One region of the Streptomyces sp. NPDC086080 genome, then DNA from elsewhere that is predicted to be linked to it. Evidence: predicted binding sites of a transcription regulator. Region 1 holds the regulator's gene; each other region holds the start of a gene.
The links. Region 1 encodes HrcA, which represses chaperone genes, less so after heat shock. Its sites were predicted from a motif close to TTNGCACTCNGNNNNNCNGAGTGCNAA; they were not measured.
Positions count from the first base shown of each region.

Region 1 (3,273 bases):
GGCTGCGGCTTCTTCCACGGAGGGGTCAGATCGGCGGAGTACTGGCGCATTCTGATGACGATACGAGGATCCCGCCCCCGGCGATCACTCCGACACGCCGAAGCGGGCCGCCAGGGCGTCGCGCTGGGCCCGTACGAACGCCGCGTCCACGACCGCTCCGTGCCCGGGGACGTACCGCGCGCCCTCGCCGCCCAGCGCCAGCAGCCGGTCCAGGGCGGCAGGCCACCGGGACGGTACGGCGTCGGGCCCGGCCTGCGGCTCGCCCGACTCCTCGACCAGATCGCCGCAGAACACCACCCCGGGGTCGCCGGGGACGAGCACCGCGAGATCGTGGGCGGTGTGCCCCGGGCCCACGTTCGCCAGCAGCACCGGCCGGCCGCCGTCCGGGCCCAGGTCGAGCGTCCACTCGCCGGACACCGCGTGCCGCGGCGGGACCAGCGCGTCCACCGCCTCCTCCGCCACCCGCGCGTCCAGCCCGTGCCGCACCGCGTCCGCGCGCAGCTCCTCGCGCCCGCGCGCCGTCAGCACCGTCTCCATGCCCACCGCGCCGAACACCTCCGCCCCCGCGAACACCGCCGCCCCGAGGACGTGGTCGAAGTGGGGATGGGTGAGCGCGAGATGTGTCACACGGCGGCCGGTGAGCGCCTGCGCCTCGGCCCGCAACCGTGCGCCCTCGCCCAGCCCGGAGCCCGCGTCGACGAGCAGCACGCCGTCCGTGCCCACCACGAGCCCCACCGTGCAGTCCCACACCGGGAGCCGGCGCCGGCCCACCCCGGGCGCCAGTTGTTCCCATCCCGACTCTTCCCAAGTCACGCTCATGCCTCGACGCTAACGGGATGGCGCCCGGCCTTGCCCGGGGTGTACTACCCGGCCGTACACTGGCCCGGGGAAGTCTGGCACTCGCGTGCGAAGAGTGCCAGAGCCGTTACCGCGCGGAACGTCGCGGACAGCTGACAGCCACTGGAGGTGCGCGCGATGCTCAGTGAACGCAGGCTCCAGGTGCTGCGCGCCATCGTTCAGGACTATGTGGGCACCGAGGAGCCCGTCGGCTCCAAGGCGCTCACCGAGCGGCACAACCTCGGCGTCTCCCCGGCCACCGTGCGCAACGACATGGCGGCCCTGGAGGACGAGGGCTTCATCGCCCAGCCGCACACCAGCGCCGGGCGCATCCCCACCGACAAGGGCTACCGGCTGTTCGTCGACAAGCTCGCCGGTGTGAAGCCGATGACCGCGCCCGAGCGGCGCGCCATCCAGAACTTCCTCGAGGGCGCCGTCGACCTCGACGACGTGGTGGCCAGGACCGTACGGCTGCTCGCGCAGCTCACCCGGCAGGTCGCCGTCGTGCAGTACCCGTCGCTGACCCGTTCGACGGTGCGGCACGTGGAGCTGCTGGCCCTGGCGCCCGCGCGGCTGATGCTGGTGCTGATCACGGACACCGGGCGGGTCGAGCAGCGCATGGTCGACTGCCCGGCGCCGTTCGGTGAGGCGTCCCTGGCGGACCTGCGGGCGCGGCTCAACAGCCGGGTCGCGGGCCGCCGGTTCAGCGATGTGCCGAGTCTGGTGGAGGACCTCCCGGAGGCCTTCGAGGCAGAGGATCGCGGTACGGTCTCGACGGTGCTCTCCACTCTCCTGGAGACGCTCGTCGAGGAGAACGAGGAGCGGCTGATGATCGGCGGTACCGCCAATCTCACCCGCTTCGGACACGACTTCCCCCTCGTGATCCGGCCTGTTCTGGAGGCGCTGGAGGAGCAGGTCGTGCTTCTCAAGCTGCTCGGGGAGGCGAAGGATCCGGGCGTGACCGTCCGGATCGGTCATGAGAACGCGCACGAGGGACTCAACTCCACGTCTGTCGTGTCGGTCGGCTACGGTTCGGGCGGCGAGGCTCTCGCCAAGCTCGGCGTGGTCGGACCGACCCGCATGGATTACCCCGGAACGATGGGAGCGGTACGCGCAGTGGCACGGTACGTCGGACAGATCCTGGCGGAGTCGTAGTGGCCACGGACTACTACGCCGTACTCGGCGTGCGCCGCGACGCGTCGCAGGAGGAGATCAAGAAGGCCTTCCGGCGGCTCGCCCGCGAGCTGCATCCGGACGTCAATCCGGATCCGAAGACCCAGGAGCGGTTCAAGGAGATCAACGCCGCCTACGAGGTGCTGTCGGACCCGCAGAAGAAGCAGGTCTACGACCTCGGCGGCGACCCGCTCTCGCAGGCCGGTGGTGCCGGTGGCGCGGGCGGTTTCGGGGCCGGTGGCTTCGGCAACTTCTCCGACATCATGGACGCGTTCTTCGGCACGGCGTCGCAGCGCGGGCCGCGCTCGCGCACGCGCCGCGGCCAGGACGCGATGATCCGCATCGAGGTCGAGCTGGACGAGGCCGCGTTCGGTACGACCAAGGACATCCAGGTCGACACGGCGATCGTCTGCACCACCTGCAGCGGTGAGGGCGCGGCGCCCGGCACCACCGCGCAGACCTGTGACATGTGCCGCGGCCGCGGTGAGGTCTCGCAGGTCACCCGGTCCTTCCTGGGCCAGGTCATGACGTCCCGGCCCTGCCCGCAGTGCCAGGGCTTCGGCACCGTGGTCCCGACGCCGTGCCCGGAGTGCGCGGGCGACGGCCGGGTCCGTTCCCGGCGCACGCTCACGGTCAAGATCCCGGCCGGTGTCGACAACGGCACCCGGATCCAGCTGGCCGGCGAGGGTGAGGTCGGCCCCGGCGGCGGCCCGGCCGGTGACCTGTACGTCGAGATCCACGAACTCCCGCACTCGACCTTCCAGCGGCGCGGCGACGACCTGCACTGCACGGTCACCATCCCGATGACCGCGGCGGCCCTCGGCACCAAGGTGCCGCTGGAGACGCTGGACGGCATGGAGGAGGTCGACATCCGGCCCGGCACCCAGTCCGGCCAGTCGATCCCGCTGCACGGCCGGGGCGTCACCCACCTGCGCGGCGGCGGCCGGGGCGACCTGATCGTCCACGTCGAGGTCCAGACCCCGACCAAGCTCGACCCCGAACAGGAACGACTGCTCCGCGAACTGTCCAAACTGCGCGGCGAGGAGCGGCCCCTGGGGCAGTTCCAGCCGGGTCAGCAGGGGCTGTTCTCGCGGTTGAAGGACGCGTTCAACGGGCGCTGACCGGTTGGTGCCGGGTACCTGGTGTGGTGTTCTGCCGGGGGTCCGGGGGTCGGCCTCCGGGTGGTGGGGTCAGCCGGGTCAGCAGGGGCTGTTCTCGCAGTTGAAGGACGCGTTCAACGGGCGTTGGGACCCGCTTCGGCGG
Region 1 covers NZ_JBITRU010000025.1:130,223-133,495, reverse strand. Annotated here, with positions in the region: gene ACIF9R_RS26595 (DUF3097 domain-containing protein) at 1-50, opposite strand, end outside; gene ACIF9R_RS26590 (MBL fold metallo-hydrolase) at 85-819, opposite strand; gene hrcA (heat-inducible transcriptional repressor HrcA) at 976-1,992, shown strand; gene dnaJ (molecular chaperone DnaJ) at 1,992-3,131, shown strand.

Region 2 (3,273 bases), on a different contig from region 1:
GAGACCACCGTTGACGGCGATCTGCTTCAGCGGGGCCTCCAGGGCGAGCTTCACGGCGTTGGCGCCGGTCGCCTCGTCACCCTCGAGCTCCAGCTTGTCGAAGACCTGGGAGGCCTGCAGCAGGGCCACGCCACCACCGGCGACGATGCCCTCCTCGACGGCCGCCTTGGCGTTGCGCACGGCGTCCTCGATGCGGTGCTTGCGCTCCTTGAGCTCCACCTCGGTGGCGGCACCGGCCTTGATGACCGCGACACCGCCGGCGAGCTTCGCCAGGCGCTCCTGCAGCTTCTCGCGGTCGTAGTCCGAGTCGCTGTTGTCGATCTCGGCGCGGATCTGGTTGACACGGCCCTGGACCTGGTCGGCCGAGCCGGCACCGTCGACGATGGTGGTCTCGTCCTTGGTGATGACGACCTTGCGGGCCTTGCCCAGCAGGTCGAGCGTCGCGTTCTCCAGCTTGAGGCCGACCTCCTCGGAGATGACCTCGCCGCCCGTGAGGATGGCGATGTCGCCGAGCATGGCCTTGCGGCGGTCGCCGAAGCCGGGGGCCTTGACGGCGACGGACTTGAAGGTGCCGCGGATCTTGTTGACCACCAGGGTCGACAGGGCCTCGCCCTCGACGTCCTCGGCGATGATCAGCAGCGGCTTGCCGCCCTGCATGACCTTCTCCAGCAGCGGGAGCAGGTCCTTGACGTTGGAGATCTTGGAGTTCGCGATCAGGATGTACGGGTCGTCGAGGACGGCCTCCATACGCTCCATGTCGGTGGCGAAGTACGCCGAGATGTAGCCCTTGTCGAAGCGCATACCCTCGGTGAGCTCCAGCTCAAGACCGAAGGTCTGGGACTCCTCGACGGTGATGACGCCTTCCTTGCCGACCTTGTCCATGGCCTCGGCGATGAGCTCGCCGATCTGGGTGTCGGCGGCGGAGATGGAGGCCGTGGAGGCGATCTGCTCCTTGGTCTCGACATCCTTCGCCTGCTCGAGCAGGGCGCCGGAGACGGCCTCGACGGCCTTCTCGATGCCGCGCTTGAGGGCCATCGGGTTGGCGCCGGCGGCTACGTTGCGCAGGCCCTCCTTGACCAGGGCCTGGGCGAGAACGGTCGCGGTGGTCGTACCGTCACCGGCGACGTCGTCCGTCTTCTTGGCGACTTCCTTGACCAGCTCGGCGCCGATCTTCTCGTACGGGTCCTCGAGCTCGATCTCCTTGGCGATGGACACACCATCGTTGGTGATCGTGGGAGCGCCCCACTTCTTCTCGAGGACGACGTTGCGGCCCTTGGGGCCGAGCGTCACCTTGACGGCGTCCGCGAGCTGGTTCATGCCGCGCTCGAGGCCGCGCCGCGCCTCCTCGTCGAACGCGATGATCTTGGCCATGTGAAGTGGTCCCTCCAGGACTGGGGGTGATTCCTTCGGACCGCGCCCGCGCCCGCGACGGACGGCTCGCCGACCCTGTGGTTCCTTGCCCCACACGGTCCGCGGGCCTCACCGACCCGGTCCTTCGTTGTCACTCTCACCTTCAGAGTGCTAACGCAATGATTAGCACTCGACCCATGCGAGTGCAAGCGCCTATGGGGAGTACACGGGGCGCTCAGCCGCGCGCGAACACCGGCCGCGGCGCTGTGCGGGCACGGCGAAGGCCGGCACCCCGGCGCTGTGCGGGCACGGCGAAGGGCCCGCACCCCGGGAGGTGCGGGCCCTTCGTCAGCAGAAGATGCTTGCTGGTTGTGAGCGCGTTCAGGCGCTGAGACGAACCATGTCGGCCTGCGGGCCCTTCTGACCCTGCGAGATCTCGAACTCGACCCGCTGGCCTTCTTCGAGGGTGCGGTAGCCGTCCATCTGAATCGCGCTGTAGTGGACGAAAACATCCGCACCACCGTCGACCGCGATGAAGCCGTACCCCTTCTCCGCGTTGAACCACTTGACGGTGCCCTGAGCCATGCCTAACTCCCCTATTACTGGCCCTTGCACAGATCCGCACTTCGCGAATCCGGGTCAGACCTCACCCCCCAACGGTTGGGGGCGTGCGCCGGAACGCGTCGACCGCGGCTGAATGTATCTGCCCAACTGCCGTCTGCAACAGGTCAGTCGGACGAGAAATCTGGACGACACCGGTCCGGAATCTGGCGAGAATTCACACGATCTCAGGGCAAGTCGGGCCGGACAAAGGTCGCAAATGCCGCGAAGGGCGCCCGCACTTTGGCTACATCCAGTCGGGCGTACGGCAGGAATTCACGGTCCTCGATCAGTGGATCGGGAGCGCGTTCCCCAACTCTACCGCGCTCAACCCCATGGAATTGCCCCCTCCGCATCTCTCACGGAGGGGGCGAAGTCCTCAACCCTCGGTAACGGCGATGACCGATGGTAATGAACCGACGGTAATGATCAGCCGCCGGCGACCGCCGGGATGATCGACACGGATGCGCCGTCCGGGGTGGCCGTCTCGAGCCCCTGCTCGAACCGCACGTCGTCGTCATTGACGTAGACGTTGACGAACCGGCGCAGCTTGCCCTGGTCGTCCAGGACCCGGGCGGCGATCCCGGTGTGGTTCTTCTCCAGATCCGAGACGACCTCGGCGAGGGTCGCGCCTTCGGCACTCACCTCGGCCTTGCCGCCGGTGTAGGTACGCAGGATGGTCGGGACCCGAACAGTGACGCTCACAACAAAACCTCCGGTCAGGTGACGCCCCTGGGGGGGCGGGACTGCAGGGACATGCGGCTCCGCCGCGCGGGCGCGGGCGGCCACGACGGCGCCGGGGACGGAACGGCTCAGCCGAGCCCGGCCTCACGGAACGACTCCAGGGTGGGACGAATGGTCGCGGTCATCCCGGTGCCGGCCACCGCGTCCAGCGTCTTGAGCCCGTCCCCCGTGTTCAGCACGACCGTGGTCAGCGACGGGTCGAGCGCCCCGCTCTCGAGAAGCTTCCTGGTGACTCCCACGGTCACACCCCCTGCGGTCTCCGCGAAGATCCCCTCGGTCCGCGCCAGCAGCTTGATCGCGTCGACGACCTGATCGTCGTTGACGTCCTCGACCGCACCACCCGTGCGCCGGGCGATGTCCAGCACGTACGGCCCGTCCGCCGGGTTCCCGATCGCCAGCGACTTGGCGATCGTGTCCGGCTTCTGCGGACGGACGACGTCGTGCCCGGCCTTGTACGCCGTGGAGACCGGCGAGCAGCCCTCCGCCTGCGCCCCGAAGATCTTGTACGGCTTGTCCTCGACGAGACCGAGCTTGATCAGCTCCTGCAGTCCCTTGTCGATCTTCGTGAGCTGCGAGCCG
Region 2 covers NZ_JBITRU010000005.1:130,935-134,207, reverse strand. Annotated here, with positions in the region: gene groL (chaperonin GroEL) at 1-1,371, opposite strand, end outside; gene ACIF9R_RS08455 (cold-shock protein) at 1,732-1,935, opposite strand; gene ACIF9R_RS08450 (MoaD/ThiS family protein) at 2,380-2,655, opposite strand; gene thrC (threonine synthase) at 2,763-3,273, opposite strand, start outside.
Region 2: groL (chaperonin GroEL) is a predicted target of HrcA. The motif match lies at 1,534-1,560, and genes of this name have one in related genera.

Region 3 (3,273 bases), on a different contig from region 1:
GAAGCCGGGCGCCTTGACGGCGACCGCGTTGAAGGTGCCGCGGATCTTGTTGACGACCAGGGTCGACAGGGCCTCGCCCTCGACGTCCTCGGCGATGATCAGCAGCGGCTTGGAGGCGTTGGCCTGGATGACCTTCTCCAGCAGCGGCAGCAGCTCCGCGATGGAGGCGATCTTGCCCTGGGTGATCAGGATGTAGGGGTCGTCGAGGACGGCCTCCATGCGCTCCTGGTCCGTCACGAAGTACGGGGACAGGTAGCCCTTGTCGAAGGCCATGCCCTCGGTGAAGTCCAGCTCCAGGCCGAAGGTGTTGGACTCCTCGACGGTGATGACACCGTCCTTGCCGACCTTGTCCATCGCCTCGGCGATGAGCTCGCCGACCTGCTCGTCCTGCGCGGACAGCGCGGCGACGGCGGCGATGTCGGACTTCTCGTCGATCGGGCGGGCCGAGGCGAGCAGGTCCTCGGAGACCGCGGCGACGGCCGCGTCGATGCCCTTCTTCAGGGCGGCCGGGGAGGCACCGGCGGCGACGTTCTTCAGGCCCTCGCGGACCAGCGCCTGGGCCAGCACGGTGGCGGTGGTGGTGCCGTCACCCGCGATGTCGTTGGTCTTGGTCGCCACCTCCTTCACCAGCTGCGCGCCGAGGTTCTCGTACGGGTCCTCGATCTCGACCTCACGGGCGATCGTGACACCGTCGTTGGTGATGGTGGGGGCGCCGAACTTCTTGTCGATGACGACGTTGCGGCCCTTGGGGCCGATCGTCACCTTCACCGTGTCGGCAAGCTTGTTGACGCCGCGCTCAAGGGCGCGACGGGCGTCCTCGTCGAACTTCAGGATCTTCGCCATGGGAGCGGTTCAGCCCTCTCGGAAAGCGTGGGTGAAACGAACTGCGCCCCTGACGCCCGGCTTCATAAGGTCGCGGGGGCCCGGGGCGCAGCTCAAAAAGCAATGTGCTTCGGTGGAAGCGGGTGAACTACTTCTCGATGATCGCGAGGACGTCGCGAGCCGAGAGGACGAGGTACTCCTCGCCGTTGTACTTCACCTCGGTGCCGCCGTACTTGCTGTACAGCACGATGTCGCCGGTCTTGACGTCGAGCGGCAGGCGCTCGCCGTTCTCGAAGCGGCCCGGGCCCACGGCCAGGACGACGCCCTCCTGGGGCTTCTCCTTGGCGGTGTCCGGGATGACCAGGCCAGAGGCGGTGGTCTGCTCGGCGTCGAGCGGCTGGACCACAATGCGGTCCTCGAGCGGCTTGATGGCAACCTTGGAGCTGGTGGTCGTCACGATCCGACCTCCCCCTTCGGAGATCTCACGGGGTCAATTGTCTGAGGTGGCGACCAGGTGGATCCGTCGTCGCGGGTGCCGGACCTGCCCGTCGCGCATGTTGGCACTCTCCAGGGGGGAGTGCCAGATCCGAGACTATGGCCGGGATTAGCACTCGGTCAAGCGGAGTGCCAATTGCCGTGTGGCGCGTCGGGGGGTGGGGGCGTTTTTTGGCACCGGGTTGTGCGGCCGGCGGTGTTGCTGTGACCGTCACTGGGGGCTGCCGCCCCCAGGCCCCCGCTTCGGCCCTGAACGGGCCTCGTCCTCAAACGCCGGACGGGCTGGAGGGTGAGCGGCGCTCGCCAGGAACCGTCGGCCCGGCGAACTCCCGCACAACCCTCCAGTAACCCTCCAGCCTGCGCGGATCGGCTGGAAGGTCGGCCGTGCTCGTCAGTGAACGTCGGCTCGGTGGGCTTCGGCGTAGGTCTCCAGCTTGCCCACCCTCAGGTTCCGCTTCTCCAGTTCCGCCAGGAGCCGTGCCGTTCGTTCCGCCAGGGACAGGGTCGGGGCCTCGCCCGACGGTACGGAGATGATGTCGCCGGGGTTCAGGTGGTGGGGGCCGTGGGTGTAGGTGAGGTGGCCGTCGGGTTCCAGGGTGACCCGCCACAGGACCACGGCCCCGATGCCGCAGTCGGCGGCGGCGCGCAGGGTGGTGGTGTCGTACGTGCCGTAGGGCGGGCGGAAGAGGCGGGGGGTGATGCCGAAGCGGGACTTGAGCTTGCGCTGCTGGCCGCAGATCTCGGCACGCTGACCGGCGTAGGGCAACCCGCGCAGGGCGGGATGGTCGAGGGTGTGGTTCTGCAGACTCGCGCCGACCGCGCGCAGGCGGGCGAAGTGGGCGTAGCCGGGGCCCATCACACTGTCCGTCAGGAACATGCTGACGGGGAGTCCGCGTGCGCGGACCAGGTCGATGAAGCGGGGGTCGCGTTCGGCGCCGTCGTCGTAGGTGAGGAAGACGACCCGGTCGTCGGTCGGGATGTGGTCGATGACGGGCGGGAGGGCGGCGGAGGGGGAGGGCGGGGAGGCGCTGCCGGTCGCCGTCGGCCCGGCCGGTACCAGAAGCCGGGACGGCCCGTCCGGAGCCGCGCATCCCGCGGTCAGCGCGGCGGCGGCCGCCAGGAGGGCCGTCACGGCCCGCCCCGGCGTCACGGCCCTCCCCCGCCTCACAGGTAGTCCTCCAGCCGCGCCACCGCGTAGCCCTCCGCGGTGACCTTGTCCAGGAAGCGGCGGATCATGTCCGGCATCGTGCCCTTCCAGTCGTCTCGGCCCCGGAAGTGGCTGAGGACGATGTCACCGGGGTGCAGTGAGCGGTCCCACTCGCGGTACTCCCACCGGTCGACGAAGACCTCCTCGCTCCAGAGGGGGACGTGGGTGATCCCGCAGGACTTCGCGGCGCGCAGGGTGTCCTTGTCGTAGTTGCCGTAGGGCGGGCGGAAGAGGGTGGGGCGCTCGCCGTAGCGTTCCTCGATGATCTTCTGCATGCCGCAGATCTCGTGCCGCTGGCGGGCGCGGGACAGGGCCGGGAGGTAGGGGTGGTGGAGGGTGTGGTTGTGCAGGCCGACACCCCCGTCCCGCATCCTCTCGAAGTAGCCGTAGTCGTCCTTGACGAGGTAGTCGCTGAGGAAGGCGGTGTACGGGATCTTCAGCTCGCTCATCATCCGCAGGAACGCCGGGTCCTTCTCCTCGCCGTCGTCGATGGTGAGGAAGACGATCCGCTCCTTGGTGGGGACGGTGGTGAAGACCGGGGGGAGCCCGAGGCGGCGGTGGCCGTCGACCTCGAAGCCGTCCCTGGTGGTGATCCCCGGCTTCTTCGCCGGGGGCGGCGGGGCCGTCCGGGGCACCTTCTTCAGGCCCCAGCGTTTCGCGGCGGCGACCCTCGCGGTGTGCGCGGCGCGCAGCTTGGTGGCGTAGGCGTCGAGCGCGCGGGCCGGCGGCGCCTGGAGGGGCTGCTGGCC
Region 3 covers NZ_JBITRU010000004.1:219,806-223,078, reverse strand. Annotated here, with positions in the region: gene groL (chaperonin GroEL) at 1-843, opposite strand, end outside; gene groES (co-chaperone GroES) at 971-1,279, opposite strand; gene ACIF9R_RS07065 (polysaccharide deacetylase family protein) at 1,709-2,485, opposite strand; gene ACIF9R_RS07060 (polysaccharide deacetylase family protein) at 2,482-3,273, opposite strand, start outside.
Region 3: groES (co-chaperone GroES) is a predicted target of HrcA. The motif match lies at 1,427-1,453, and genes of this name have one in related genera.